3 regions of the Thermomonas sp. XSG genome follow, and region 2 is predicted to be linked to each of the others. Evidence: predicted binding sites of a transcription regulator. Region 2 holds the regulator's gene; each other region holds the start of a gene.
The links. Region 2 encodes HrcA, which represses chaperone genes, less so after heat shock. Its sites were predicted from a motif close to TTNGCACTCNNNNNNNNNGAGTGCNAA; they were not measured.
Positions count from the first base shown of each region.

Region 1: the regulator HrcA is predicted to act here: its motif matches at 6,174-6,200, upstream of groES (co-chaperone GroES).
Region 3: the regulator HrcA is predicted to act here: its motif matches at 2,904-2,930, upstream of rpoH (RNA polymerase sigma factor RpoH).

Region 1 is NZ_CP061497.1:1,905,613-1,915,835, forward strand. It holds gene ICG51_RS09000 (hypothetical protein) at 1-97, opposite strand, end outside; gene accC (acetyl-CoA carboxylase biotin carboxylase subunit) at 193-1,560, opposite strand; gene accB (acetyl-CoA carboxylase biotin carboxyl carrier protein) at 1,567-2,043, opposite strand; gene aroQ (type II 3-dehydroquinate dehydratase) at 2,124-2,564, opposite strand; gene ICG51_RS09020 (TlpA disulfide reductase family protein) at 2,773-3,390, opposite strand; gene ICG51_RS09025 (protein-disulfide reductase DsbD) at 3,390-5,738, opposite strand; gene cutA (divalent-cation tolerance protein CutA) at 5,743-6,099, opposite strand; gene groES (co-chaperone GroES) at 6,248-6,538, shown strand; gene groL (chaperonin GroEL) at 6,592-8,229, shown strand; gene ICG51_RS09045 (NAD(P)/FAD-dependent oxidoreductase) at 8,337-9,965, shown strand; gene ICG51_RS09050 (hypothetical protein) at 10,214-10,223, shown strand, end outside.
Region 2 is NZ_CP061497.1:201,871-212,093, reverse strand. It holds gene ICG51_RS00965 (NAD(P)/FAD-dependent oxidoreductase) at 1-525, opposite strand, end outside; gene kynU (kynureninase) at 515-1,789, opposite strand; gene ICG51_RS00955 (amidohydrolase family protein) at 1,786-2,796, opposite strand; gene recN (DNA repair protein RecN) at 2,832-4,490, opposite strand; gene hrcA (heat-inducible transcriptional repressor HrcA) at 4,567-5,619, shown strand; gene grpE (nucleotide exchange factor GrpE) at 5,701-6,204, shown strand; gene dnaK (molecular chaperone DnaK) at 6,317-8,230, shown strand; gene dnaJ (molecular chaperone DnaJ) at 8,301-9,443, shown strand; gene ICG51_RS00925 (prephenate dehydrogenase) at 9,561-10,223, shown strand, end outside.
Region 3 is NZ_CP061497.1:1,721,215-1,731,437, forward strand. It holds gene tal (transaldolase) at 1-553, shown strand, start outside; gene ICG51_RS08050 (trimeric intracellular cation channel family protein) at 782-1,402, shown strand; gene ICG51_RS08055 (DUF1203 domain-containing protein) at 1,411-1,878, opposite strand; gene rpoH (RNA polymerase sigma factor RpoH) at 2,012-2,878, opposite strand; TPP riboswitch at 3,085-3,186, shown strand; gene thiC (phosphomethylpyrimidine synthase ThiC) at 3,256-5,064, shown strand; gene ICG51_RS08070 (FAD-dependent oxidoreductase) at 5,061-6,029, shown strand; gene thiS (sulfur carrier protein ThiS) at 6,026-6,226, shown strand; gene ICG51_RS08080 (thiazole synthase) at 6,228-6,998, shown strand; gene ICG51_RS08085 (thiamine phosphate synthase) at 6,995-7,603, shown strand; gene thiD (bifunctional hydroxymethylpyrimidine kinase/phosphomethylpyrimidine kinase) at 7,600-8,352, shown strand; gene ung (uracil-DNA glycosylase) at 8,339-9,049, opposite strand; gene ICG51_RS08100 (hypothetical protein) at 9,055-9,243, opposite strand; gene ubiE (bifunctional demethylmenaquinone methyltransferase/2-methoxy-6-polyprenyl-1,4-benzoquinol methylase UbiE) at 9,248-10,009, opposite strand; gene ICG51_RS08110 (GspE/PulE family protein) at 10,100-10,223, shown strand, end outside.

The sequences.
Region 1 (10,223 bases), 1.3 Mb from region 2:
TGTAGAGGTTGGTGGGGGGCGCCTTGCCCTGCTGGCTGGCGGCGGGCAGCGCCAGCAGCGTGGCGGCAAGGGTGATCAGCGGGGTGGCGCGGCGCATGACGGGCTCCGGAAGCGGCGGTGGCTTCCGGATACAGCGGAAAAAGCCGGCGCAAGCGGACATCGCCCGCACGCGCCGGCCCCGTGCCGGGCTGATCAGAGCAGCGAGAGTGCCTTTTCCTTGCGCTCGGCCAGCCGCTTTTCCAGGTAATGGATGTTCTGGCCGCCCTGCGAGAAACCGCCGTCGGCCAGGATCCGCTGCTGCAGCGGGATGTTGGTCTTGATCCCGTCCACCACCATTTCGCTCAGCGCCACCCGCATCCGCGCGATCGCCTGCGCGCGGTCGGCGCCGTGGACGATGAGCTTGCCGATCATCGAGTCGTAGTTCGGCGGGACGCGGTAGCCCTCGTAGATGTGCGAATCCACCCGCACGCCCGGGCCGCCCGGGGCGTGGAAGTGCTGGATCAGGCCGGGGCAGGGGAAGAACGTGTCCGGATCCTCGGCATTGATGCGGCATTCGATGGCGTGGCCGGTCAGCACCACGTCGGATTGCTTGATCGAGAGCCGGTGGCCGGCGGCGATCAGCAGCTGCTCACGCACCAGGTCGATGCCGGTCACCAGTTCGGTCACCGGATGCTCAACCTGCACGCGGGTGTTCATCTCGATGAAGTAGAAGCGGCCGTTCTCGAACAGGAACTCGAAGGTGCCGGCGCCGCGGTAGCCGATGCGCAGGCAGGCTTCCACGCAGACCTTGCCGATCTCCGCGCGCTGCTCCGGGGTGATGCCGGGCGCCGGCGCTTCCTCCACCACCTTCTGGTGGCGGCGCTGCATCGAGCAGTCGCGTTCGCCCAGGTGGATGGCGCTGCCCTGGCCATCGGCGAGCACCTGGATTTCCACGTGGCGCGGGTTCTCCAGGAACTTCTCCATGTAGACCATGTCGTTGCCGAACGCGGCCTTGGCTTCCTGCTTGGTGGTGGCGATGGCGTTGACCAGCGCGGCTTCGGTATGGACCACGCGCATCCCGCGACCGCCGCCGCCGCCGGCCGCCTTGACGATCACCGGATAGCCGATCTCCGCCGCGATCTTGACGTTGGTGGCCGGATCGTCGCCCAGCGGGCCGCCGCTGCCGGGCACGCAGGGCACGCCCGCGGCCTTCATCGCGCGGATCGCCTCCACCTTGTCGCCCATCAGGCGGATGGTGTCGGCCTTCGGACCGATGAAGATGAAGCCGGACTGCTCCACCCGCTCGGCGAAGTCGGCGTTCTCGGACAGGAAGCCGTAGCCGGGATGGATGGCCTGCGCGTCGGTGACCTCGGCCGCGGCGATGATCGCCGGCATGTTGAGATAGCTCTCCGCCGACGGCGCCGGGCCGATGCACACGGACTCATCCGCCATGGCCACGTGCTTGAGATTGCGGTCGACGGTGGAGTGCACCGCGACCGTGCGGATGCCCAGCGCGTGGCAGGCGCGCAGGATGCGCAGCGCGATTTCGCCGCGGTTGGCGATGACGACTTTTTCGAGCATGGTCGCTTATCCGATCACGAACAGCGGCTGGTCGAATTCCACCGGCTGGCCGCTCTCGCACTTGATCGCCAGCACGGTGCCGGAGACCTCGGCCTCGATCGGGTTGAACATTTTCATCGCCTCGATGATGCCGAGGGTGTCGCCGGCCTTGACCGCCTGGCCGATCGACACGAAGGCCGGCTTGTCCGGGGCCGGACTGGCGTAGAACGTGCCCACCATCGGCGCGCGCATCACGTGGCCGGCCGGCAGTTCCGGGTCGGCGGGCTTGGGGCTGCCGCCGGTGGCGGCCTGCACCGGCGAATGCATCGGCATCGCCGCCACGGGTGCGGCGACGTGCTGCACCATCGGCGCCGGGGCGGCCATCTGGGTGCCCTTCGGCACGCGCGCCAGGCGCACGGACTCCTCGCCTTCCTTGATCTCGATTTCGGCGAGGTTCGACTCTTCCAGCAGGTCGATGAGTTTCTTGATCTTGCGCAGATCCATGACGGGTCCTCTTGCTTGGGTCCGGCGGCGTTGATGGCGCCGCGCCGGGGATGGAATGGGGAAAGACGGTGTCGCCGGGCTCAGCGGGCCAGCCGCTGCAGCGCGGCGTCCAGGGCGTAGCGGTACGAGTCCGCGCCGAAGCCGCAGATCACGCCCACCGCCTTGTCGCTGAAATAGCTGTGCTGGCGGAACGGCTCGCGGGCGTGCGGGTTGGAGAGATGGATCTCGATGAAGGGGATGGCCACCGCGGCCAGCGCGTCGCGCAGCGCGACCGAGGTGTGGGTGAAGGCGGCGGGGTTGATCAGGATGAAGGCGGTGCCATCCAGGCGGGCGGCCTGCACCCGGTCCACCAGCGCATGCTCGGCATTGGACTGGAAGCTGTGCAGCACATGTCCGGCCGCCTGCGCGCGCGCCGCCAGGTCGGCATCGATGTCGGCCAGCGTGGTGTGACCGTACACCTCCGGCTCGCGGCTGCCGAGTAGGTTGAGGTTGGGGCCGTGCAGGAGCAGCAGGGTTGCCATCGATTGGGTCGGGTGCCCCGGAAAACAGGCGCGCAGTGTCCCGCGAAAGGTGGATGCTGTCCAGTTCGGCGAACTTTTGCCGGATAACGGGGTTTTAATCGGATGTTGGAGCGGCGGCTCTAAATGGTAGCGAGCCGCTTCGCCGCAAGCGCCGTGTTCTTGGCGGCGGACGACGGGCTCCGCGGACACATTGCCACGGAACCCGTAGTCAACGCGTGGATGCCGCGCCCGTCCACGCGGCGATGTCGGCGGCGTCCGTGAATGGCCCGATCCGGGTCTTCAACAGGCGCCCGTCGGCCAACACCAGCACCGAATAGGGCAGCACGCCAGCCGGATTGCCCAGTCGCACGCCGGCGTCGGCGGGGCCGGCGGCATCCACCAGCACCGGATAGGTGATGCCGTGCTGGCGCAGGAACGCCGCCACCGCGGCGGCATCGTCCAGGGCGATGCCGACCACCTGCACGCCGGTGGCGCCCTGCGCGTCGGCGAATGCCTGCAGGTCCGGCATTTCCTTCAGGCAAGGCGCGCACCACGTCGCCCACAGGTTGACCAGGGTGGTACGCCCGGCCCAAGCGGCGGGAATGGCGACCTGTTTGCCATCGGGATCCGGCAGGGTCATGGCCGGCACGATGCCGCCCTTTTCCGCGATGGTGACTCCCGCCGGCGCCGCCGGCGCACGTGCCTTCAGCGAGGCGTCGAGGACCTGTTGCCCGACCTCGGTGCCGGCCAGCCGGTAGGCGATGGTGGGTTCGAACAGCAGGCTGGCGCCGGCGCCTGCGATCGCCGCCAGCAGCGCCACCACCAGCACCGCGCGGTTGGACGGCATCAGCGCGCGGCCTCGCGCAGCGCGTCTTCCGCCATGCCGGGGGTCAGCAGGGTGGGCAGGATGCGGCCATCGCCCCCCCCGCGCGGATACACCACGTAGAGGGGCACGCCGACTGCGCGGTGGCGCTGCAGGTAGGCGGTGATGGCCGGGTCGACGTCGGTGTAGTCGCCGACCATGTAGACGGCGTTGGCGGCTTCGAGTGCGCCGCGGAAGCGTTCGCGGGCGAACACGGTCTTCTCGTTGGCCTTGCAGGTCACGCACCAGTCGGCGGTCATGTTGACGAACACCGGTCGGCCCTGCGCGCGCAGGTCGGCCAGCGCCTGTTCCGACCAGGCCACGCTGGCGATGCCGGCTGGCGCGGTGGCGGCGGTCGATTGCGGCCGCGGCAAGGCGTGCAGTTTCGCCAGCGGCCAGCCGACCGCCAGCAGCGCCAGCAAGGCCAGCGCCTGCCAGCCGCGCGGCCCGCCACTGCGCGCGCGCATCCATGCCCACGCGGCCAGCGCCAACAGGATGGCCGCGGCCAGCCACAGCCCGGTCGCGTCGGCCCCGCGCAGTTTGGCCAGCACCCACACCAGCCAAGCCGCGGTGGCGTACAGCGGGAAGGCCAACAGCTGCTTGAGGGTCTCCATCCACGCGCCCGGCTTCGGCAGCAGACGGGCGAAGGCCGGCACGAAGCCGATCAGCAGGAACGGCAGCGCCAGCCCCAGCCCCAGCATCAGGAACACCAGCAGCGCGCCGGCGGTCGGGCCGGTGAAGGCATAGGCCAGCGCCGCGCCCATGAACGGTGCGGTGCAGGGGGTGGCCAGCACGACCGCCAGCACGCCGGTGAAGAAGTCGGCGCGGATGCCGTCGCCCCGCAGTAGCGCCCCGGTGCGCTGGCCCAGCCCGACATTGGCCTGCCACAGCCCGGACAGCGACAGCCCCAGTGCGAACATCACCAGTGCCAGCCCGGCCAGCACCAGCGGCTGCTGCAGCTGGAAGCCCCAGCCCAGCGCCAGCCCGGCATGGCGCAGCGCCAGCACCAGCGCGCCCAGCGCCAGCATCGAGGCTAGCACGCCCGCGGTATAGGCCAGCGCGTGCCGGCGCGCCTCGCCGCGGCCGGCGCCGCTCTGCGCCAGCGACAGCGCCTTCAGCGACAGCACCGGCAGTACGCAGGGCATCAGGTTGAGGATCAGGCCGCCGCCCAGCGCCAGCAGCAGCGCCGCCAGCAGGCCGGGGGTCCGGCGCTGCGGCGGGGTTTCGCGCGCGGGCTGGGATGTGCCTCCGGCGGCGGTGGCACCGCTGGCGGCTTCCATGGCAGCCGTGGTGGCTGCGGCAGAATTTGCCGTGTCCGCAGCCGGAAGCGGCGTGTCGGCCGGCGTCGTTCCCTGCGCAGGCAACGGTGCGGCAGGGCCGCTGTTGCCGGACACAGTGTTATCGGGGACGGCTGCCGGCTTCCCCGCGGGCAGCGAGAACGCCAGCCGCCGGGTCATCGGCGGATAGCAGATGCCGTTGTCCTGGCAGCCCTGCAGGCCAAGCACCAGAGTGCCGCTGGCGGCGAGGGCGGTGGTGCGCGCCACCGGCAGGGCGATCTCGACCTGGTCGAAATACACCGCCACGTCGCCGAAGTGCTCGTCGCGGTAGGGCGTGGCCGCCGGCAGCTTCGCCGCCGCCGGCAGCTGCACCGACAGGCCGGCGGCGCCTTCCAGCTTTACCGACAGCTTGTCGCGGTACAGGTAGTAGCCCCGCGCGGGGGTCAGCCGCAGCAGCAGGGTGTTGCCGTCCAGCGCGATCAGGTCACTGCCGAAGGCCTGTGCAGCGGGCAGCGGCGCGGCGTCCCCCGCGGCGCCGCGGTTGCCGAGGCCGAACAACCCGCCGCCGGCCTTTCGGCCCGGCAGGAAGCCGCCATCCGCCTCGGCCTGCGGCAGCGTCACGCTCAGCGTGCGGGTCTGCGGCGGATAGCAGACGCCGGCATCGGCGCAGCCCTGGTACTTCACCGTCAGCGCCACGCCGGTGGCTGTCGCGGCCGGGACGCCGGTCACCACCCCCACCAGCTGCGTCCGGTAGGTCTCGACGTCGCCGAAGAACTCGTCGTGGTGCTTCCTGCCATCCGGCAGGGCCAAGCGCGGCTCCGCCAATCCGGCGCCCACCTTCACCGAGGTGCGATGCCGGTACAGGTAATAGCCGTCGGCGATCTTCCAGCGCACCTCGATGCGGTCGCGCGCGGTGGCTTGCGCCGACAGCACGAACACCTCATCCACCGGCGGCAGCTCGAAGTCGGCGGCGATGGCCGGGGAGGCGGCGAGCAGGCCCGCGAGCAGGGCCTGCGCGGCCAGCCAGCGGCGCAGGCGGAGGGTCAATCCGATCATCGGGTCATTCTACTGGACGGGTCGATTCGACCACCCATTGCAGGTACGCGGGCAGGCCGGCGACGGATTCGACCGCCAGCAACTCCGGCAGTTCATACGGATGCAGCTGCGGCAGCCGCGCCTGCAGCGCCGGGTAGCGTTGCCGGGTGGTCTTGACCAGCAGCAGTACTTCGGCGTCGCGCTGGACCTGCCCCTGCCAGCGGTACACCGACTGCAGGCCGGGCAGGAGGTTCACGCAGGCGGCCAGCCGTTCCTCCACCAGGGCCTCGGCGATGCGACCGGCGGTGGCGGGGTCGGGGCAAGTGCACAGGCAGAGCAGGACGTCCATGCCGACAGGGTAGCCCGCCGGGCGATCTGGCATGGCCCCCCTTGAAAGCCGCCCGCGGCGCCCCATCTCCCTGCCATCCCGGCCCCGGGATGTTTTTGTCCCTGGCGTTGGCAGTTGTCACGTCCGACTGCTAAAATTTCCGGGTTTTCCCCGTTCAATCAATCATTTGCAGAGGTTGCACATGTCCAGCATCAAGCCGCTGTACGACCGCGTGGTCATCAAGCGCATGGAAGAAGAGAAGCTGTCCGCGGGCGGCATCGTCATCCCCGACAGCGCCACCGAGAAGCCGATCAAGGGCGAAGTGATCGCCGTGGGCACCGGCAAGGTGCTGGACAACGGTCAGGTCCGCGCGCCGCAGGTGAAGGTGGGCGACAAGGTGCTGTTCGGCAAGTACAGCGGCACGGAAGTGAAGCTGGACGGTGCCGAGCTGCTGGTGGTCAAGGAAGACGATCTGTTCGCGATCCTCGGCTGATCGCGCGTCGCTTCCCACCCTCATCCCACTGAATACTTACTGAGGTAATCGCAATGGCTGCCAAGGATATCCGTTTCGGCGAAGACGCCCGCGTGCGCATGGTGCGCGGCGTGAACGTGCTCGCCAATGCCGTCAAGGCCACGCTGGGCCCGAAGGGCCGCAACGTCGTGCTGCAGAAGAGCTTCGGCGCGCCCACCATCACCAAGGACGGCGTCTCCGTCGCCAAGGAAATCGAACTGTCCGACGCGTTCGAGAACATGGGCGCGCAGATGGTCAAGGAAGTCGCGTCCAAGACCTCCGACAACGCCGGTGACGGCACCACCACCGCCACCGTGCTGGCGCAGGCGTTCATCCGCGAGGGCATGAAGGCGGTCGCCGCCGGCATGAACCCGATGGACCTGAAGCGCGGCATCGACAAGGCCGTGACCGCCGCCGTGGCCGAGCTGAAGACCATCAGCAAGCCGTCCTCGACCAACAAGGAAATCGCCCAGGTCGGCACGATCTCCGCGAACAGCGACGCCAACATCGGCGACCTGATCGCGCAGGCGATGGACAAGGTCGGCAAGGAAGGCGTGATCACCGTCGAAGACGGCTCGGGCCTGGAGAACGAGCTGGACGTGGTCGAGGGCATGCAGTTCGACCGCGGCTACCTGAGCCCGTACTTCGTCAACAACCAGCAGTCGATGCAGGCCGAGCTGGACGACCCGTTCATCCTGCTGCACGACAAGAAGATCGCCAACGTGCGCGACCTGCTGCCGGTGCTGGAAGGCGTGGCCAAGGCCGGCAAGCCGCTGCTGATCGTGGCGGAAGAGGTCGAAGGCGAGGCGCTGGCGACGCTGGTGGTCAATACCATCCGCGGCATCGTCAAGGTCTGCGCGGTCAAGGCGCCGGGCTTCGGTGACCGCCGCAAGGCGATGCTGGAAGACATGGCCATCCTGACCGGCGGCACCGTGATCTCCGAGGAAGTGGGCCTGTCGCTGGAGAAGGCCACGATCAAGGACCTCGGCCGCGCCAAGAAGGTGCAGGTCTCGAAGGAGAACACCACCATCATCGACGGCGCCGGCGAAGGCGCAGGCATCGAGGCGCGCATCAAGCAGATCAAGGCGCAGATCGAGGAGACCTCCTCGGACTACGATCGCGAGAAGCTGCAGGAGCGCGTGGCCAAGCTGGCCGGCGGCGTGGCCGTCATCAAGGTCGGTGCCGCCACCGAAGTCGAGATGAAGGAAAAGAAGGCGCGCGTCGAAGACGCCCTGCACGCCACCCGCGCTGCGGTCGAGGAAGGCATCGTCCCGGGCGGCGGCGTCGCCCTGATCCGTGCCAAGGCCGCGATCAAGGACCTGAAGGGTGCCAACGAAGACCAGAACCACGGCATCCAGATCGCCCTGCGCGCGATGGAAGCCCCGCTGCGCGAGATCGTCACCAATGCCGGCGACGAGCCGAGCGTGGTGCTTAACCGCGTCGCCGAAGGCAAGGGCGCGTTCGGCTACAACGCCGCCAACGGCGAGTTCGGCGACATGATCGAGTTCGGCATCCTGGACCCGACCAAGGTCACCCGCACCGCGCTGCAGAACGCGGCCTCCATCGCCGGCCTGATGATCACCACCGAAGCCATGGTGGCCGAGCTGCCGAAGAAGGACGAGCCGGCGATGCCGGGCGGCGGCATGGGCGGCATGGGCGGCATGGATTTCTGATCCGCGCTACCGCGACAACGTGACACCGGAAGGCCCGCTTCGGCGGGCCTTTCGTTTTTCTAGCACCCCGTGGATGATCGGGTTTCTTCCCGTCAGCGACGATGCGCATGCCAATCCAGCAACACGACGAGGTCCTCATCATCGGCGGCGGCCACAACGGGCTGGTCTGCGCCGCCTATCTCGCCGGCGCAGGCCTGAAGGTGCGGGTGCTGGAGCGCCGCCAGCTGGTTGGCGGCGCGGCGGTCACCGAGGAGTTCCATCCCGGTTTCCGCAACTCCGTGGCCAGCTACACGGTCAGCCTGCTGAACCCGGCGGTGATCCGCGACCTGCGGCTGGCCGAGCACGGGCTGCGCGTGGTCGAGCGGCCCTACGCCAACTTCCTGCCGCTGCCGGACGGGCGCAGCTTCCGCCTCGGCGGCGAGCACACGAACGCCGAGGTGGCGAAGTGGTCGGTGCGCGATGCGCAGCGGCTGCCCGAGTACTACGCGATGCTCGACCGCATCGTGGTGGTGTTGCGCGAGCTGATGCGGCGTACGCCGCCGAACGTGAGCGACCGCTTCGTGCTGGCCGACTGGCTGAACTCGATGGCGGTGGGCAGGCAGCTGAAATCGCTGGACATGCGCGGCCGCCGCGACCTGCTCGACCTGTTCACCAAGTCGGCCGGCGAGCTGCTGGACGACTGGTTCGAGGGCGAGCCGCTGAAGGCCGCGCTGGGCTGGGATTCGGTGGTCGGCAATTTCGCCAGTCCGTACACGCCGGGCAGCGCCTACGTGCTGCTGCATCACGTGTTCGGCGAGGTGAACGGCAAGGCGGGTGCTTGGGGCCACGCCATCGGCGGGATGGGCGCGATCACCCAGGCCATGCGCAGGGAGTGCGAGGCGCGCGGCGTGGCCATCGAAACCGATGCCGAGGTGGCGCAGCTGCTGGTGGAAGGTGGCAAGGCGGTCGGCGTCGCATTGGCGGACGGCCGTGAGCTGCGCGCCGCGACCATCGCCAGCAACCTCAATCCGAAGCTGCTGTACACCAAGCTGGTCGAACCCGGCCAGCTCGACGATGACACCGCCCAGCGCATCCGCCGCTACCGCTGCGGTTCCGGCACCTTCCGCATGAACGTGGCGCTGTCCGAGCTGCCGGACTTCACCGCGATGCCGGGCACCCGGCTGCAGCCGCACCACCAGAGCGGCATCCTGATCGGACCGTCGCTGCAGTATTTCGAGCAGGCGTATTTCGATGCCAAGTCGCGCGCTTACAACCCCGGCTGGGCGCGCAAGCCTGTCGTCGAGGTGGTGATTTCCTCGACCCTGGATGACACCCTGGCGCCGGCCGGCCAGCACGTGGCCAGCCTGTTCTGCCAGCAGGTGAACCCGGCCATCGCCGACGAGGACGGCGGCTGGGACGCGCACCGCGACACGGTGGCGAAGCTGATGATCGACACCGTCAACGACTACGCACCGAACTTCGCCCGCAGCGTGCTGGGCTATGAGGCGCTGAGCCCGCTCGACCTGGAGCGGCGCATCGGCCTGGTCGGCGGCGACATCTTCCACGGTGCGCTTGGCCTCGACCAGATGTTCAGCGCGCGCCCGCTGCTGGGACAGGGCAATTACCGCGGTGCGTTCGAAAATCTCTACCTGTGCGGCTCCGGCACCCATCCCGGTGGTGGCGTGACCGGCCTGCCGGGGCGCAACGCCGCGCGTGAAATCCTCAAGGATCTGGGCCGTTCGCCGCGTCCCGATTGATGGGATATTCGTGAACCGATGGGTCCTTTTTTGCAGTGCAGCGTGCAAACACCCTCACGAATCCTTCACGATCGGCCCGCGTCCCGACGTGGGGGAGGGAGCAGGCCCGCAGAGACTCCGGTCGAAGCGGGCTTTTTTATGCCTGCGGTCTGGCCCGGGAGCGGTTCGATCCGGGATCTGCCGGGACACCAGCCATGTTGCGTTGCTGTGGATTGCTGCTCTCGTTTGCACTGGCCGCCTGTTCGGGCGTGAGCCGGG
Region 2 (10,223 bases):
CACTTTCGCCATTTCCGCGCGCAGGGTGGAGCCGGCACCGTCCGCGCCGACCAGCGCCTGGAACGGCCGCTTCACCTGCTGCTCGTGGTGGCGGAAGGAGGCGATGCGGTCGATGAAGTCCACCCGCTCCAGTGCGTGGTCGAAGTGGAGGCGCGCGCCGTGGGATTCGGCGATGGTCAGCAGCACGATATTCAGCTCGCCGCGGTTGATCGACCAGATCACTTCCGAATCGTCGCGGCCGTAGCGCTGCAGGCCGGGCTCGCCGTGCAGCGGATGCACGTAGCGGCCACGCATCATCACCGCCTGCTGCAGCACCGCGTCGTCGGCACCGGCCTGGCGCAGTGCGTGCAATCCGCGTTCGGCCAACGCGAGGTTGATCGAGCGACCGCCGGCGTAGCCGTCCACGCGCGGGTCGCCGCGTCGCTCGAACACGTCCACCGACCAGCCGCGCCGGGCCAGCAGGATGGCAAGCAGGGCGCCGGCCAGGCCGCCGCCGATGATGGTGATATCGCGCTCAGCGCCCATCGCGCCACTCCTTGACGGTGCGGGCGAAGCGCAGCACGTCGGCAAAGTTGTTGTACAGCGGCACCGGCGAGATGCGGATCACGTCCGGCTCGCGCCAGTCGCCAAGCACGCCGCGCGCGGCGAGGAAATCGAACAGTTCGCGACCGCGCTCACGGCCGCCGATCACGCGGATGGAAAGCTGGCAGCCGCGCTGCACGGGGTCGCGCGGCGTGGCCACCTGCAGCACGTCGCGCAGGCCGGTGTCGATCAGTTGCTCGAGGTAGCCGGTGAGCTGTTCCGATTTCGCCCGCAGCGCCGGCAACGTGGCGCGGTCGAACTGCTCCAGCGAGGCGCGCAGCGGCGCCAGGCCAAGGATCGGCGGGTTGGACAGCTGCCAGCCGTCGGCGCCCGGCGTGGGCGAGAACTGCGGGCCCATCTTGAAGCGCACCGACGCATCGTTGCCCCACCAGCCGGCGAAGCGCGGGCGGTCGGTGCGGGCATGGCGTTCGTGGACGAAGCAGCCGGCCACCGCGCCGGGACCGGCGTTCATGTATTTGTAGTGGCACCAGACCGCGAAGTCGGCGTCGGCATCGTGCAATTGCAGCGGCAGGTTGCCGACGCCGTGGGCGAGGTCGAAGCCCACCACCGCGCCGGCCGCGTGCCCCAGCCGCGCGATTTCCCTGAGGTCGAAGGCCTGCCCGGTGCGGTACTGCACGCCCGGCCAGACGATGGTGGCAAGGCGCGGGCCATGCTCGGCGATGGCGCGCTCGATCGCGGCCATCGAGAAAGTGCCGTCGGCGTTGTCCGGCGCCACTTCGACCAGCGCCTCGGCCGGATCGAAGCCATGGAAGCGCACCTGCGATTCCAGCGCGTAGCGGTCGGACGGGAATGCGCCGGCCTCCATCAGCAGCACCGGCCGCTCGCGGGTGGGGCGGTAGAAGCTGACCAGCATGAAATGCAGGTTGGCGGTCAGCGAGTTCATCGCCACCACTTCCGATGGCTGCGCGCCGACCACCCGCGCCAGCGGGTCGCGCACCAGTTCGTGGTAGGGCATCCATTGCGCGCTGCCGGTGAAATGGCCTTCCACCGCCTCGCGCGCCCATTTGTCCAGCACCTCCTCGACATGGGCGCGGGCGCCCTTCGGCTGCAGGCCCAGCGAGTTGCCGACGAAGTAGGCCTGTGGCGCGCCGTCGTGCAGCGGCAGGTGGAACTCGTCGCGGAAGTGGCGCAGCGGGTCGGCCGCATCGAGCGCGGACGCGTGGTGGTCGGTGTAGAGCTCGGTCATGTAAACCTCGATGCGGACAGGCCCAGCCATTCCAGCGCGGTGCCGTGGTAAAGCCGTGCGCGCTGCGCGTCGGCCAGGTCGAGCCGTTCGATGCCTTCGCCAGGCACCTGTTCGCCCAGCGGGAACGGATAGTCGGTGCCCAGCATCACCCGCTCGCTGCCGCAGACTTCGAGCAGGTAGCGCAGCGCGGCGTCATCGGCCACCCAGGAATCGAAGTACAGGCGCTTCAGATACTCGCGCGGATTGCGGAAATTGTCGGTGGCGACGAGGTCGGGGCGCATGTTGAACCCGTGCTCGATCCGGCCGATGGTGTAGGGGAAGCTGCCGCCGCCGTGGGCCAGCGCGATGCGCAGCTTCGGCAGGCGTTCCAGCACGCCGCCGAACACCAGGCAGCAGGCGGCACGCGACTGCTCCGCCGGCATGCCGACCAGCCACGGCAGCCAGTACTTCGGCATCGACTCGGCGCCCATCATGTCCCAGGGGTGCACGAGGATGGCGGCGCCCAGCTCGCTGGCCGCCTCGAAAAATTCTAACAGCTCCGGCGCGTCCAGGTTCATGGCTTCGACATGGCTGCCGATCTGCACGCCCTGTAGGCCCAGCTCGTCCATGCAACGCTCCAGCTCGCGCACGGCGAGCTGCGGCGACTGCAGCGGCACCGTGCCGATGCCCGCGTAATGGCGTGGGAAATCGCGGCAGGTCTGCGCCAAGTGGTCGTTGAGCGCGCGGTGCAGCTCCAGCGCCTGGTGCGCCCTGGCCCAGTAGCTGAACATCACCGGCACCGTGGACAGCACCTGCACCTGCACGCCGAAGCCGGCGTAGTCGTCGATGCGGATCTGCGGGTCCCAGGTCTTCGGCCATATCTCGCGGAAGAACTTGCCGTCCTTGTAGATACGGTGGCGGCCGTCGTCGCCGTGGTGGATCACCGGGAAGCGGTTGTCGCCGTACTTGCTGGCGAGGTCCGGCCAGTCGCGCGGCAGGTAGTGGGCGTGGGTGTCGATCTTGAGCATGGCCCGATTCTAGGGCCAATGCGCGCGGGTTGAGCTCAGTGACCGTCCAGCAGCTTCTTCGCCGCGGCGCGGGCTTCCTTGCTGACATCGGCGCCGCCGACCATGCGGGCGATCTCGTCCACGCGCCCGGCGGCGTCCAGCGCGGCCACCGAGGACTGGGTGATGCCGTCCTGCGCGGCCTTGCTGACACGGTACTGCGCGTGGCCGGCGGCGGCGACCTGCGGCTGGTGGGTCACGCACAGCACCTGCTTCGATGCGCCCAGCGCGCGCAGCTTGGCGCCGACCGCGGCGGCCACCGCGCCGCCGATGCCGGCATCGACTTCGTCGAACACCAGCGTCGCGGCCGCATCCTGTCCCTGCGTGGCCACTTCGATGGCCAGCGAAACACGCGAGAGCTCGCCGCCGGAAGCGACCTTGCGCAGTGGACGCGGCGGCTGGCCGGGGTTGGCGGAGACCAGGAATTCCGCACGCTCGCCGCCGTTCGGGTCGGGGCTGTCGCTGGCGTTGGCTTCCAGCGCCACTTCGAAGCGGCCACCCTGCATACCCAGCTCGCCTATCAGTGCGGTGATGGCGGCCCCGAGCGCGTCGCCCGCCTTGCGGCGCGAGGCGGCGAGGGCGGTGGCGGCAGTGCGCCACGCCGCCAGCGCGACGGCAATGTCGCGATCCAGCCGCTGCAGGCGCGCATCGGCATCCGCCAACGACTCCAGTTCTGCGGCCAGCGCGTCGCGATGCGCGGCCAGCTTGTCGGGAGTGACCCGATGCTTGCGCGCCAGGTCCTGCACGCGGACAAGCTGGCGCTCGATTTCGGCCAGTGCGTCCGGATCAAGGTCCAGGTCGTCGCGGATGCGCTGCATCAGCGCCAGTGCTTCGTCGAGCTGGATGGCGGCGGAGTCGAGCATCGCATCGACTTCCACCAGGCGCGGCTCGTGCGTGGTTTCCCGTTGCAGGCCATTGCGCAGCTGCTGCAGGCGGCCTGTGAGCGCGTCATCGCCACCCAGTGCGTCCAGCGCCGCATCGCAGGCGGCGATCAGCGAGGCGGCGTGGGCTTGGCGGCGATGGCTGGCGTCGAGTTCGGCCAGCACCGCCGGTTCCAGCGGCTGCGCCTGCAGTTCGTCCAGCTGGTGCTGCAGCCAGCCCTGGCGCTCGGCAACGTCGCCGCGGGCGAGCAGGGCGTCGCGTTCCTGCTGCAATGCCTTCCAGCGCCGCGCCGATTCGCCGGTGGCGGCCAGCAGGTCCGGATGGCGGGCGAAGTCGTCGAGCAGGCGGGTCTGCTGCGGGCGCACCAGCAGCGCCTGTTGGGCGTGCTGGCCGTGGATTTCCACCAGCAGCGCGGCCAGTTCCGACAGCTGGGCGATGGTGACGCTGCGCCCGTTGATCCAGGCCTTGGAGCCGCCGTCGGCGCGCAGGGTGCGCCGCAGCTGGCAGGCGCCGTCGTCGTCCAGGTCGGCTTCGGCGAGCCAGCAGGTGGCGGCAGGGCAGTCGTCCAGCGCGAACTCGGCGGACAGTTCCGCACGCTGCGCGCCGTGGCGCACCGCCCCGGCATCGCCGCGGGCGCCGGACAGGAAGCCCAGCGCATCCACCAGCAGCGATTTGCCGGCGCCGGTTTCGCCGGATACGACGGTCAGGCCCGCGCCGAAGTCCAGTTCGGCATGGGCGACGACGGCAAAATCACGGATCGAAAGGCGGGTCAGCATGGCTGCGCATTGTGCCTGCGTGGGCGATTGCCCGGAAGCGGTTGCATGCGTGGCGGACTGCGCTTACAACCTGCGCATGGCCCGCCGCCCGACCCCGGATATCGCCCTCGACCCGCGTGCGCGGCAGTTGCTGCGCACGCTGGTGTCGCGGCACATCCGCGATGGCGAGCCGGTCGGTTCGCAGACCTTGGCCAAGCATTCAGGGCTGGACGTCAGCCCGGCCACCATCCGCAACATCCTGGCTTCGCTGGAGGATGCCGGTCTACTGGCCGCGCCGCACAGCTCGGCCGGACGCGTGCCCACCGCGCAGGGTTATCGGCTGTTCGTGGATTCCCTGCTGCAGGTCAAGCCGCTGGCGGCGCAGGACGTGGATCGCCTGCGCAGCGGCCTGCCGGCGGGCGCCGGCACGCAGGCCCTGCTGGGCAGCACCTCGGAACTGCTCTCGGCGATGACCCACTTCGCCGGCATGGTCAGCGTGCCGAAGCGCGAGAGCTTCGCGTTCCGGCAGATCGATTTCGTCGCGCTGGACCCGCAGCGGGTGCTGGCGATCCTGGTGTTCGCCGATGGCGAGGTGCAGAACCGGGTGGTGCAGGTGCGGCGGGCGTTTTCGCCCTCCGAACTCGAGCAGGCGGCGAATTACCTCAACGCCCATTTCGCCGGGCGGTCGCTTGCGCTGATCCGGGCAGCGCTGCTGCGCGAGTTGCGTGATGCCCGCAGCGAGATGGAGCGGCTGCTGGCGAATTCCATCGAGCTTGCCGAGCAGGCATTCGCGCCTGCCCGCGAGGACGACATGCTGGTGGCCGGGCAGACCCGGCTGCTGGGCCTGCAGGAACTGGGGGATCTGGACCGCCTGCGCGGGCTGTTCGAAGCCTTCGCCGAGAAGCGCGAGCTGCTGCAACTGCTGGAGCGCACCGCGAAGGCGCCCGGCCTGCGTGTGTTTATCGGCGAGGAAACCGGGTTGGCGCCGCTGGAAGGGATGTCGCTGGTGAGCGCGCCTTACGGTCGCGACGGCCAGGTGCTGGGGGTGCTGGGCGTCATCGGCCCGAGCCGGATGGCCTACGAGCGGGTGATCCCGGTGGTGGAGGCCACCGCAGCGGCGCTGGGGGCGGCGCTGGACGGGGGCGCCTGAACGCGGTGCCTTGAATCGCGGCGGCGATGGCCCCATAGCCGGAGTCGGAAGCGGCATCCCGCCGCCAATCGATCCGTGGACATGAGCAACGACCCGACGCAGGAAGTGAACGAAGGCGCCGACGAGATGGCGCAGCAGGACGAGCTGGAGGCGCTGCGCGCCGAAGTCGAGCAGCTCCGGGCGCAATCGCTGCTGGAGCGCGCCGATCTTGAGAACCAGCGCAAGCGGCTGGCCCGTGACATCGACAGCGCCCGCAGGTTCGCCAACGAGCGCCTGCTGTCCGACCTGCTGCCGGTGTTCGACAGCCTCGATGCGGGTCTGGCTGCAGCTGGCGAAGATGCGGGCGCGCTGCGCCAGGGCTTGGAGCTGACCTACAAGCAGTTGCTGAAGGTCGCCGCGGACAACGGCATGGAAGTGCTGGATCCCGCCGGGCAGGCGTTCAACCCCGAGCACCATCAGGCGATCAGCCAGGGCGAATCGGAGGGCGTGGCCCCCGGCCACGTCATCACCGTGTTCCAGAAGGGCTACCTGCTCAACGGCCGGCTGCTGCGCCCGGCGCTGGTGATCGTGGCCAAGCAGGACTGAAACGGCGTGCACGCACGATGCCGCGCGGCTCTTGAAGGCCGGCGCGGCATCCCCAGATAGCAATCATCGGCGCGCGGCGCCACCAGACATCGGGATTCAAGAGGATATCGTCATGGGCAAGATCATCGGCATCGACCTGGGCACCACCAACTCCTGCGTCGCCATCATGGAAGGCGGCAAGGCCCGCGTCATCGAGAACAGCGAGGGCGACCGCACCACCCCGTCCATCGTCGCCTGGACCAAGGACGGCGAAGTGCTGGTGGGTGCCTCGGCCAAGCGCCAGGCAGTCACCAACCCGAAGAACACCTTCTACGCGGTGAAGCGCCTGATCGGCCGCAAGTTCACCGACGCCGAGGTGCAGAAGGACATCGGCGTGGTGCCGTACACCATCACCCAGCATGACAACGGCGACGCCTGGGTGGCGCTGGCGGACGGCAAGAAGCTGGCCCCGCAGGAAGTCTCCGCCAAGGTGCTGGAGAAGATGAAGAAGACCGCCGAAGCCTTCCTGGGCGAAACGGTCACCGAGGCGGTCATCACTGTGCCGGCCTACTTCAACGACAGCCAGCGCCAGGCCACCAAGGACGCCGGCCGCATCGCGGGCCTGGACGTCAAGCGCATCATCAATGAGCCCACCGCGGCCGCGCTGGCCTACGGCCTCGACAAGGGCGATACCAAGGACCGCAAGATCGCGGTGTACGACCTCGGCGGCGGCACCTTCGACGTGTCAATCATCGAGATCGCCAACGTCGACGGCGAGAAGCAGTTCGAGGTGCTGGCCACCAACGGCGACACCTTCCTGGGCGGCGAGGACTTCGACAACCGGGTCATCGACTACCTGGTGGAAGAGTTCCAGAAGTCCGACGGCGTGGACCTGCGCAAGGACCCGCTGGCCCTGCAGCGCCTGAAGGATGCCGCCGAGCGCGCCAAGATCGAGCTGTCTTCCAACCAGCAGACCGACGTCAACCTGCCGTACGTGACCGCCGATGCGTCGGGTCCGAAGCACCTGAACATCAAGCTGACCCGGGCCAAGCTGGAAGCGCTGGTCGATGACCTGGTCAAGCGCACCATCGAGCCCTGCCGCGTGGCCCTGAACGACGCCGGCCTGCGCGCCAGCGACATCAGCGAGGTGATCCTGGTCGGTGGCCAGACCCGCATGCCGAAGGTGCAGGCGGCGGTGGCCGAGTTCTTCGGCAAGGAGCCGCGCAAGGACGTCAACCCGGACGAAGCCGTGGCCATCGGTGCGGCGGTGCAGGGCGGCGTGCTGGCCGGCGACGTCAAGGACGTGCTGCTGCTCGACGTGACCCCGCTGTCGCTGGGCATCGAGACCCTGGGCGGCGTGTTCACCAAGATCATCGAGAAGAACACCACCATCCCGACCAAGGCCTCGCAGGTGTTCAGCACCGCCGAGGACAACCAGTCGGCCGTGACCGTGCACGTGCTGCAGGGCGAACGCGAGCAGGCCCGCTACAACAAGTCACTGGCCAAGTTCGACCTCACCGGGATTGATGCGGCGCCGCGCGGCATGCCGCAGGTGGAGGTGAGCTTCGACATCGACGCCAACGGCATCGTCCACGTCACCGCCAAGGACAAGAAGACCGGCAAGGAGCAGAAGGTCGAGATCAAGGCCGGCTCGGGCCTGTCGGACGACGAGATCCAGCGGATGGTGCAGGACGCCGAAAGCCACCGCGAGGAGGACAAGAAGTTCCACGAGCTGGTCACCGCGCGCAACCAGGCCGATGCCCTGATCCACGCCACCCGCAGCACCATCAAGGACAACGGGGACAAGCTGCCGGGCGATGCCATCGGCCGCGCCGAAGGCGCCATCGCCGAGCTGGAAGCGGCGATGAAGGGCGACGACAAGGGCCAGATCGAGGCCAAGGCCAAGGCGCTGGAGGAAGCCAGCCAGGCGCTGTTCGCCGCTGCCGCCGCCCAGCCGCAGGGTGAGGCCGGCGATGCCGGCAAGCCGGGCGACGACGTGGTGGACGCCGAGTTCACCGAGGTCAAGGACGACGACAAGAAGGCCTGATCGCCAGGCATGCAATGCGACGGGCAGGCCGGTGGTCTGCCCGTCGCCGTGAAGGGAACAGGTTGGCCCGATGAGCAAGCGCGATTACTACGAAGTCCTGGGCGTGGCCCGCAACGCCAGCGAGGAGGATCTGAAGAAGGCCTACCGCCGCTGCGCGATGAAGCACCACCCCGACCGCAACCCCGGCGACAAGAGTGCCGAGGCCGCGTTCAAGGAGTGCAAGGAGGCCTACGAGGTGCTGAGCGACGGCGGCAAGCGCCGCCTGTACGACCAGCACGGGCACGCCGCCTTCGAGCACGGCATGGGCGGCGGCAACGCCGGCCCGGGCTTCGGCGGTTTCGGCGGCGCCGACATGGGCGACATCTTCGGCGACATCTTCGGCAACATCTTCGGTGGCGGGGCGCGCCAGCAGGGCCCGCGCCGCGGCGCCGACGTCGGCTACATGATGGAGCTGGACCTGGAGGAGGCGGTCGCCGGGGTCGAGAAGACCATCCACATCCCCACCATGGCCAACTGCGAGCCCTGCAAGGGCAGCGGTTCGGAGGACGGCAAGGTGGAAACCTGCGCCACCTGCCAGGGTCGCGGCCAGGTCCGCATGCAGCGCGGCCCGTTCATGATGCAGGCGCCGTGCCCGCACTGCGATGGCGCAGGCAAGACCATCGCCAGCCCGTGCAAGCTCTGCAACGGCAATGGCCGGGTCGAGCAGGAAAAGACCCTGGTGGTGAAGGTCCCGGCGGGCGTGGACAGCGGCGACCGCATCCGCCTGGCGGGCGAGGGCGAAGCCGGCCCCGCAGGGGCGCCCCCGGGCGATCTGTACGTCGAGGTGCGGGTGCGCCCGCACGAAATCTTCGAGCGCGATGGCGACGACCTCCACTGCGAGGTGCCGATCCGCATTTCGCAAGCGGCGCTGGGCGACATCGTGCGGGTGCCCACGCTGGGCGGCGAAGTGGAGCTTCGCATTCCGGCCGAAACCCAGACCGGCAAGGTGTTCCGGCTGCGCGACCGCGGGGTGAAGTCGGTGCGCAGCCGTCAGCCGGGCGACCTGTACTGCAGGGCGGTGGTGGAGACGCCGGTCAACCTGACCCCCGAGCAGCGCCAGCTGCTGGAGCAGTTCGAAGCCACCTTCGTCGGCGAAGGGGCGCGCCGCCATTCGCCGAAATCCAGCACCTTCCTCGATGGCGTCAAGGGGTTCTGGGACCGCATGGTGTCCTGATCGCCGGCATATGGCGCAAGCCGGGCGGCACCAAGGGTCGATGGTGTCGCGGGCAACCAACGCCCTGCGCCGGCGCATGCTTGCGTAGAATCCGGGCTCCTTCGCGGAGTCCGTTCCTTGTCCGGTCCCCCACAGCGCCCACGCATCGGCATCGTCGGCAGTGCCGGCGCCTACGGGCGCTGGCTGCGCACGTTCTTCGAATCCCGCATGGGGCTGGCGGTCATCGGCCACGATCCCGCGGATCCGGCTTCCGCCAGCGAGGAGGCGCTGCTGGAGCAGGCCGATGTACTGCTGTTTTCCGCGCCGATCCGGCACACGCCCGAGCTGATCGGGCGCTACGCGCAGCGCTCTGCCGGCCGCGAGGCGGGCCGCCTGTGGCTGGACATCACCTCGGTCAAGGCCGCCCCTGTTGCCGCGATGTTGGGCTCGCAGGCGGAAGTGGCCGGCCTGCACCCGATGACGGCGCCGCCGAAATCGCCCACCCTGAAAGGACGCGTGCTGGTGGTCTGCGAAGCGCGGCTGCAGGCGTGGCGGCCGTGGCTGGAAGCGCTGCTGGCGGCGCTGGAAGCCGAATGCGTGCGGGCCACGCCGGAACGCCACGACCGGGCGATGGCGCTGGTGCAGGCGATGGTGCACGCCTCGCACCTGGCCCAGGCAGGGGTGCTGCGCGAGCATGCAGGGGACGTGGGCGGTCTGGCCGGCCTGCTCTCGCTGCGCTCGGCATCGTTCGAGATGGATGCCGCCGTCGCCGCCCGCATCCTGTCGCTGAACCCCGCGATC
Region 3 (10,223 bases), 1.5 Mb from region 2:
CACGTGGGAAGGCATCCGCGCCGCCGAACGGCTGGAGCGCGAAGGCATCCACTGCAACCTGACCCTGCTGTTCTCGTTCGCGCAGGCGGTGGCCTGCGCCGAGGCCGGCGTCTACCTGGTCTCCCCCTTCGTCGGCCGCATCCTCGACTGGCACCTGGCCAACGGCATGGCGCCGCCCGCCACGCCGCAGGACGACCCCGGCGTGCAGTCGGTCACGCGCATCTGGCAGCACTACAAGCAGCACGGCTATGACACCGTGGTCATGGGGGCCAGCTTCCGCAACACCGGCCAGGTGCTGGCGCTGGCCGGCTGTGACCGGCTGACCATCTCCCCGGAACTGCTTGCCGAACTGGAGCGCTCGGACGCCCCGGTGACGCGCGCGCTGGATGAGACCGTCCAGCGCCTCGCACCGCCCGCGGCGCTGGACGAGGCCGGCTTCCGCGCCCGCCACGCCGAGGACGCGATGGCGCGCGAGAAGCTGGAGGAAGGCATCCGCAAGTTCGCCGCCGACCAGCAGCAGCTGGAAGCCCTGCTGGCGGCGAAGCTTGGCTGATGCCGCGGTAATGGCGGGCTGGCCGCGCGTGGTGATCGTCGGTGGCGTTTCCCCGGCCTGACGGCATGGTGGTTCCGGCTGCCAGCGCAGCTGTGCTTCCTGATCGGGTTCCGCAACCGGCCGGTGGGGCTGCTCGACTGCTGGTAGGCGTGTTGGAGCCGCCAGCCCCTGGCGCCGATCATCCCCGGTGAGGCCCGCGAGGGGTCGCCGCCGGGGTAAGGTGGCGGCATGTCCACCCTCCTGCTTGTTTTCGACCTGATCGGCACCTTCGTGTTCGCGCTCAGCGGCGGCACCGTGGCGGTGCGTCAGCGGCTGGACCTCTTCGGCGTGCTGGTGCTGTCCTGCGCGGCCGCGGTGTCGGGCGGGATCGTCCGCGATGTCCTGATCGACGCGCATCCGCCGGCCGCGCTGGCCGACTGGCGCTATCTGGTTACGGCGATACTGGCCGGGCTGGTCACGTTCCGCTGGTCCGCTGCGATCGAGCGCCTGCGCAACCCGGTGCAGCTGTTCGACGCCGCGGGACTGGCGCTGTTCGCGGTGCTGGGCACCGGCAAGGCGCTGGCTTTCGGGATGTCGCCGTTCGCCGCGACCCTGCTGGGAATGACGACCGGGATCGGCGGCGGCATCGTCCGCGACCTGCTGGTGGCGCGGGTGCCGGTGGTGCTGCAGGCCGAACTGTACGCGGTGGCGGCATTGGTCGGCGGTGGCGTGGTGGCGCTGGCGGCGGTCCTGCAACTGCCGCAGCAGCCGGCGATGGCGGTCGGTGCGCTTGCCTGTTTCGGGCTGCGCTGGATGGCCCTGCGCCATGGCTGGCAGCTGCCGGTCGCGCGGCCGCGCGAGGACGGCTGAACCCGGCGTCAGGCGCGGTCGCTGCGGCAGGCGTAGCAACCGCGGCGGGCGTTGTGGACGTGCAGGCAGGCGATCCGCGGATCCTGGAAGAAGCGTTCGATCGCGGTCTCCAGCTGCGTCCCCTCGAGCACGTCCGCATCGTGCATCCAGCCATCGGCGTCGTAGCCGCGCACCGACAGCAGGCGTTCGCGTTGCTGCGGCGGGATCGCGTTGCGCACCCGGGCCGTGGCCCGCGCCCCCTCGCGCACGAAGATTGGGCCGCCGCTGCGGTAGGGTGTCGCGGCCGGCTGGTGCTGCCAGTGCAGGAGGAGCAGTGACTCGCCCGGGGCGGCGTCCTCCAAGGTGATCCGGCATGGAAATCCGGGCCTCGCATCGGCACGGATGCGGACGGCGCCGTGTGCGCGCAGCGCGGCATCGCCCAGTCCGAACAGGGGTTCGAAGGGCGCCAGCGGCAGGCCTGAAACGATGTATTCCATGGGTGCCTCGCAGTTCGGGCCGGCCACGATCGCGCCGGACGCCCGTCGTGGCCTCCCGGTTCTTGCGTGGCCGCCGCAAACGCAAACGGCCCGGATCGCTCCGGGCCGTCTTGGTATCGCGTGATGGCGTTGCTTAGGCCGCGAACAGCGCCTTCATCTTCTTCAGCGCATTGGCTTCGATCTGGCGGATGCGCTCGGCGGAGACGCCGTATTCGTCGGCCAATTCCTGCAGCGTGACCTTGCTGTCGGCGTCCAGCCAGCGGCGCCGGATGATGTCGCGCGAGCGGGCGTCGAGCCGGGCCATGCCTTCGCGCAGCACCTCCAGCTGGTCGGCTTCGCTGTCGGCGGATTCATAGGCGGCGGCCGGGTCGGCGTCGTGGGCGACCAGATAGCTGACCGGCGCCGGCGGGGCGTGGTCGTCGTCGGCGTCGTCGGGCGCGTCGAAACCGATGTCGCGGCCGGACAGGCGCGACTCCATCTCCATCACTTCACGCTCGGAGACGTTCAGGTCCTTGGCCACCAGCCGCACTTCCTCCGCATTGAGCCAGCCCAAGCGGGTCTTGCTCTTGCGCAGGTTGAAGAACAGCTTGCGCTGCGCCTTGGTGGTGGCCACCTTCACGATGCGCCAGTTCTTGATGATGAACTCGTGCATCTCGGCGCGGATCCAGTGCACCGCGAAGCTGACCAAGCGCACGCCCACCGAGGGGTCGAAGCGCTTGACCGCCTTCATCAGGCCGATATTGCCTTCCTGGATCAGGTCGCCCAGCTGCAGCCCGTAGCCGCTGTAGCCGCGGGCCACGTGCACAACGAAGCGCAGGTGCGACAGGATCAGCTCCTGCGCCGCGGCGATGTCGTTGTCCTCGCGCAGGCGATGGGCCAGCCGCTGCTCGTCCTCCACCGACAGCACCGGGATCTGGTGCACGCCGCTGATGTAGGCCTCCAGCGAGCCCATGGCGCTGGGGATCGGCAGGTTGTTGGCGACAAGCGCGTTGGTGGTCATGCTGGCTTCCCTCATGCGGCCGATTCTAGCAGTCGCCATTTATGACTGCTGCCCACGCCAGTAGTTCACAGTCGTTTCACCCATGGAACAACGGCAGCGGGTTTCCGTTCAGGAAACCACGGCGTATCCAGACGAGCTGGGGGCGTTGCATAGGGTCTGCAAGCCCGGTGCGCGCTTGACAGCGTGAAGGCCTCCACCGATCCTGCGCCCATTCCGAGGGGAGCCCCGTACGGGGCTGAGAAAGCGTCGAGCTGACCCTTGCACCTGATCCGGGTCATGCCGGCGTAGGAACGGAAAACCACATGCAGCGCGCGCCGCGCTGCGTGCCGTTGCAGCGTCAACTCCCGGATCTCCCGCGTTTCACGAGGAGGAGATCCATGCAGCCGTCCGATACCCGCCCGGGCACCGTCACCACCGGCCCGATCCGCGGCTCTCGCAAGGTCTACCTGTCGCCGCCCGGCCACCCCGGCCTGCGCGTGCCGCTGCGCGAAATCGCGCTGGACGACCCGCAGACGCCCCGCCTGCACCTGTACGACACCTCCGGCCCCTACACCGAAGACGGCGTCGCCATCGACCTGGCCGCCGGGCTGCCGCCAGTGCGTGAAGATTGGCTGGCCGCGCGCGGCTTCGAGGCCATCGAAGGGCGCAGGGTGCGTCCCGAGGACAACGGGTTTGCCAGCGGCGAGCGGCTGGTGGCGCCCTGTCCGGCGGCGCGCACGCTGCGCCGCGGCGCTGACGGGCAGCCGGTGACCCAGCTGGAGTTCGCGCGCGCCGGCATCGTCACCGAGGAAATGGTCTATGCCGCCCATCGCGAAAACCTGGGCCGCATCGCCGCCAGCGACGAGGAGGAGCGCCGCCTGGCCGAAGGCGAATCCTTTGGCGCGGCGCTGCCAGCGTTGGTGACGCCGGAATTCGTGCGCGAAGAGATCGCCCGCGGCCGCGCCATCCTGCCGGCCAACATCAACCATCCCGAGCTCGAGCCGATGGTGATCGGCCGCAACTTCCTGGTGAAGGTCAACGCCAACATCGGCAACTCGGCACTGTCCTCCGGCGTGGCCGAGGAGGTGGAGAAGCTGGTGTGGTCGATCCGCTGGGGCGCGGACACGGTCATGGACCTGTCCACCGGCCGCAACATCCACAACCTGCGCAGCTGGATCCTGCGCAACGCGCCGGTGCCGATCGGCACGGTGCCGCTGTACCAGGCGCTGGAAAAGGTCGGCGGCGACCCGGCCAAGCTGGATTGGGAGGTGTTCAAGGACACCCTGATCGAACAGGCCGAGCAGGGCGTGGATTACTTCACCATCCATGCCGGGGTGCGGCTGGCGCATGTGCCGCTGACCTCGAAGCGGGTCACCGGGATCGTCTCCCGCGGCGGATCGATCCTGGCGCGCTGGTGCCTGCGCTATCACCGCGAGAATTTCCTCTACGAACGCTTCGACGAGATCTGCGACATCCTGCGCCGTTACGACGTCGCCTTCTCACTGGGCGACGGGCTGCGCCCCGGCAGCATTGCTGACGCCAATGACGCCGCCCAGTTCGCCGAACTCGATACCCTCGGCGAGCTGACCAAAGTGGCCTGGGACAAGGGCTGCCAAGTGATGGTGGAAGGCCCCGGCCACGTGCCGATGCACAGGATCCGCGACAACATGACGCGCCAGCTGGAGGTCTGCAGCGACGCGCCGTTCTACACCCTGGGCCCGCTGACCACCGATGCCGCGCCCGGCCACGACCACCTGACCTCGGCGATCGGCGCGGCGATGATCGGCTGGTTCGGCACCGCGATGCTCTGCTACGTCACCCCCAAGGAGCACCTGGGCCTGCCCGACCGCGACGACGTCAAGACCGGCGTGATCAGCTACAAGGTTGCCGCCCACGCCGCCGACCTGGCCAAGGGCCATCCGGCCGCGCAGGCGCATGACGACGCGCTGTCGCGGGCGCGCTTCGCATTCCGCTGGGAAGACCAATTCAACCTCTCGCTGGATCCCGACACCGCGCGCGCCTACCACGACGCCACCCTGCCCAAGGACGCGCACAAGAGCGCGCATTTCTGCTCGATGTGCGGGCCCAAGTTCTGCTCGATGCAACTCAGCCACGAGCTGCGCGACGCGGCTGATGCCGGGATGCAGGCGAAGTCGGCGGAGTTCGTCGCCGCCGGTGGCGAGCTGTACGTGGACGCCGCGCCGTGAGCGCGCGCGTCACCGTGCTGGGCGCCGGCGTGGCCGGCCTGGCGGCCGCATTGGAGTTGGCCCGGGCGGGTGCCGAGGTGGAGGTGCTGGAAGTCGGCATGCAGCCCGGCGGCGAGGCTGCCAGCCGCTTTGCCGGCGGCATGCTGGCGCCGTGGTGCGAATGCGTCAGCGCTGAACCGCTGGTGGCCGAACTGGGCCGGCAGGCGCTGGACTGGTGGCCGCGGCAGTACCCCGGCACCGTCCGCAACGGCACGCTGGTATTGGCCGCTGCGCGCGATGCCGGCGAGCTGGAAGCCTTTGCCCAGCGCAGCGACAACTACCGCCGGCTGGACGCCGACGGCGTGGCCGCACTCGAGCCGGAACTGGCCGGGCGGTTCCGCCAGGGCCTGTTCTTCGCCGACGAAGCGCACCTGGATCCGCGCGCGGCGCTGGCGGCACTGGTGGCGCGGTTGCAGCCACTCGGCGTTGCCATCCACTACGGCGTGGACGCGAGCAAGGTGCCAGGCGATGGCCGGACCGTGCTCGACTGCCGCGGCTACGCCGCCCGCGACCGCCTGCCGGAACTGCGCGGCGTGCGCGGCGAGATGCTGCTGCTGCACAGCGACGATGTGCAGTTCGCGCGACCGATCCGCCTGCTGCATCCGCGCGGCATGCACTACCTGGTGCCGCGCGGCGGTGGCGATTACATGCTGGGCGGCAGCATGCTGGAAAGCGATGATGCCGGCGCGACCAGCGCGCGTTCGGTGATGGAGCTGCTCAACGCCGCTTACGCGCTGCACCCGGCGCTGGCCGAAGCGCGCATCCTCGAACTGGGCCACGGCCTGCGCCCGGCCTTCCCCGACAACCTGCCGCGGCTTGAGCAGCGCGACGGTCGCTGGCATCTGAACGGGCTGTTCCGCCACGGCTACCTGTTGGCACCAGCGCTGGCGCAACAGGCCGCGGTGCGCCTGTTGGAGGCGGCGTGATCCAGCTGCAGGTCAACGGCGAAACCCGCCCCATCGAAGCCGCCACGCTGGCGCAGGCGCTGCTCGAGCTGGGCTATCACGAAGCGCATGTGGCCACCGCCCTCAACGGCGTGTTCGTGGCCGCCGGTCAGCGCGCCGCGCAGCGGTTGTGCGAAGGCGACGCGCTGGAAATCCTCGCCCCGATGCAGGGAGGTTGAGATGCAGGTGTACGACATCGAACTGGGCTCGCGTCTGTGGCTGGGCAGCGCACGCTATCCCTCGCCGGCGATCCTGTCCAAGGCAGTGCGCGGCGCGGACTGCGACGTGGTGACGGTGTCGCTGCGCCGCGAAAACGCCCGGGCAGGCGCCGGCCAGGCGTTCTGGTCGCTGATCGGCGACCTCGGCGTGCGGGTGCTGCCCAATACCGCCGGCTGCCATTCGGTGAATGAGGCCGTCACCACCGCGCAGATGGCGCGCGAGCTGTTCGGCACGCGTTGGATCAAGCTGGAAGTGCTGGGTGAAGGCGAGCTGCTGCAGCCGGACGTGTTCGGGCTGGTGGAGGCCGCGCGGATCCTCTGCGACGACGGCTTCGATGTGTTTCCGTACACCACCGCCGACCTCGGCGTGGCCGACCGCCTGCTCGAGGCGGGCTGCCGCGTGCTGATGCCGTGGGGCGCGCCGATCGGCAGCGGTCGCGGGCTGTCCGATCCGTTCGCGCTGCGCGCGCTGCGTGCGCGCTTCCCCGACGTGCCGATGGTGGTGGACGCCGGCCTCGGCCTGCCCTCGCACGCAGCGGCGGCGATGGAGCTGGGTTTCGACGCAGTGCTGGCCAACACCGCGGTGGCGCTGGCCGCCGACCCGGTGCGGATGGCACGCGCATTTGCCGATGCGGTGCGCGCCGGCCACGCCGCGCATGCCGCGGGGCCGATGCCGGTGCGCGACTTTGCCGAGCCGTCCACGCCCGTCATCGGCCAGGCCTGGCGCGCATGAGCCGGCTCGATCCGTTCTACCCGGTAGTCGACGGCGCCGCATGGGTGCAGCGTCTGCTGCCGCTGGGGACGAAGCTGGTGCAGCTGCGGATCAAGGACGCCACGCAGGCGCAACTGCAAACGGAGATCCATGCCGCGCTGGCCGCCTGCCGCGCACACGCCGCGCAGCTGGTAGTCAACGACCACTGGCAGCTGGCGCTGGAGGCCGGCGCGGACTTCGTCCACCTCGGCCAGGAAGACCTCGATGAGGCCGACCTGCCGGTGCTGCGTCGGCGCGACATCCGCGTTGGCCTCAGCACCCATGACGATGCCGAACTGGAACGTGCGTTGTCGCTGGCGCCGGACTACATCGCGCTGGGCCCGGTGTATCCCACCACGCTGAAACAGATGCCGTGGTCGCCGCAGGGACTGCCGCGCATTGGCGAATGGAAACGCAAAATCGGTGCGCTGCCGCTGGTGGCGATTGGCGGCATCACCCTGCAGCGCGCGCAGGGCTGTTTCGACGCGGGTGCCGACGTGGTTGCGCTGGTCAGCGATATCACCCGCCATCCCGATCCCGAGGCGCAAACCAAAGCCTGGCTGCAGGCCACGCGGGGCCGCGCATGAAGCCGCTGGCGCTGAGCATCGCCGGCTCCGATTCCTGCGGCGGTGCCGGCATCCAGGCCGACCTCGCTGCATTCGCCGCGCTGGGCGTGCGCGGCGCCACCGCGATCACCGCGGTCACCGCGCAGAACCGCAGCGGCGTGCGCGCGGTGCAGGTGTTGCCGGCCACGCTGGTGCGCGAGCAGGTCGATGCGGTGTTCGAGGAAGAGCCGGTGCGCGCGGTCAAGCTGGGCATGCTGGCCGAGGCGTCGATCATCGAAGCGGTGGCGGCCAGCCTGCGCCAGCATCGCGCCGCCGCGGTCGTCATCGATCCGGTGATGATCGCCAGCTCCGGCGCGCGGCTGCTGCGCACCGACGCGGTGGCCATGCTGCGCCGCGAGCTGTTGCCGCTGGCCGATTGCCTGACCCCCAATCTCGATGAAGCGGCCGCGTTGCTGGACGTGCCGCGCGCGCGCGACGAGGCGCAGATGCTGGCGCAGGGCCGCGCACTGCTGGCGCTGGGGCCGCGCGCGGTGCTGATGAAGGGCGGCCACGCGCCGCTGGCCGAGGCGGTGGACCTGCTGGTGCAGCCGCAGTCGGCGCAGCGTTTCGCCGCGCCGTGGATCATCGGTGCCGATGGCCACGGCAGCGGTTGCACGCTGTCGGCCGCGGTGGCGGCCGGGCTGGCGCTGGGGGACGGGCTGGAGGTGGCGGTGGGCGCCGCCAAGCGGCACCTGGGCAGCTGGCTGGGCGAACGCTTCAGGTCGTCGTGAGCAGCGCCCGCGGCGGCAGAGTCCAGTCGATCGGGGTCTTTCCGCAACGGGTCAGGTATTGGTTGGCGGCCGAGAAATGGCCGCAGCCGAGGAAGCCGCGGTGCGCCGACAGCGGCGACGGGTGCGGCGCCTTCAGCACGCGATGGCGGCGTCCGTCGATCACCGCGCCCTTCTTCTGCGCGTAGCTGCCCCAGAGCAGGAACACCAATTGCTCGCACTCGCGGTTGAGCACGTCCACCACGTGGTCGGTGAACCCTTCCCAGCCGCGGCCCTGGTGGCTGCCGGGCTTGCCGTCCTCCACCGTCAGCACGCTGTTGAGCAGCAGCACGCCGCGCCGCGCCCACGGCAGCAGGCAACCGTGGTCGGGACGGATGAAGCCGGTATCGCGCTCCAGCTCCTTGTAGATGTTCAGCAGCGACGGCGGCACCGGCACCCCCGGCAGCACCGAAAAGCACAGCCCGTGCGCCTGCCCGGCGCCGTGGTACGGATCCTGGCCGAGGATGACCACCTTCACCGCGTCGAACGGCGTGGCGTCGAAGGCGGCGAAGATGTCCCTGCCGGGCGGGTAGATGCGCGCGCCGGCGGCTTTGCGCTGGCGCAGGAAGGCGGACAGTGCGCGCATGTCTTCGCGCGCGAACCAGTCGCCCACGCGCGCCTTCCAGCTCGGTTCCAGTTGCAGCGCGGCGGCGGCGTCCATCGCGCTCAGATCACGCCGCGCTTCTTCTCGAACAGCAGGTAGGCCACGCCCAAGGCGGCGCCGATCCCCAGCGAGGCCGGCCAGCCCAGCGGGCTCAGCCACTTCACCAGCCCGGCCAGCAGCAGACCCAGCACCACGAACTGCGAATAGCGCCAGCGGCTGTCGCGGAAGTTCTTCAGTTCCGGGCCGGCCATCGGCTCAGACCTTGTAGCCGGTGTGGATGGCGACGATGCCGCCGCTCATGTTGCGGTAGCTGCAGCGCGCCAGCCCGGCCGCTTCCATCATCGCCTTGAGCTCGCGCTGCGGCGGATGCTTGCGGATCGACTCGGCCAGGTACTGGTAGCTCTCGGCGTCGCCGGCGAACAGGCTGCCCAGCTTCGGCAGCACCTTGAACGAGTGGAAATCGTAGATCGGCCTGAACCACTCGGCCTGCACTTCGGAAAACTCCAGCACCCGTGCCTGCCCGCCCGGGCGCAGCACGCGCGCGATTTCGCGCAGCGCGGCGTCCTTGTCGGTCACGTTGCGCAGGCCGAAGGCCATTGTCACCAGGTCGAAGCTGGCGTCGGGGAAGGGCAGGCATTCGGCGTTGCACTGCACGTATTCGAAGCCGCGGACGAAGCCGCGGTCGGTCATGCGGTCGCGGCCCACCCGCAGCATGTCGCCGTTGATGTCGCCCAGCACCAGTTCACCGGTTTCGCCCACTCGGTCCTTCAGCAGCGCGGCGATGTCGCCGGTGCCGCCGGCCAGGTCCAGCACGCGGTCGCCCTTGCGTACCTGCGTGGTGGCGACGAAGAAACGCTTCCACAGCCGGTGGATGCCCAGGCTCATGGCATCGTTCATCAGGTCGTACTTGCCGGCCACCGAGGTGAACACCTCCGCGACCAGCTTCTGCTTCTGGGCCACCGGCACGTCGCGGAAACCGAAGTGGGTGGTGCCGGCTTTGTCCTGGGCTGTATCCATGGCGGGGATTATCGCACCATGGATTGATCCCGATCATGCCCGCCGGCCGCCGCCCGGCGAGAATGGTCCCGACCGCCGCCGGAGCCCGCCATGCAATCACCCCATTCGCACCAGCCCTTGCTGATCGCCGACGATCCCGCGCTGGACGCCTACATGGCCGACGTGCACGGCAAGAATTTCGCGTCGCGACGTGACGGCGGGATCGCGCTGGCGG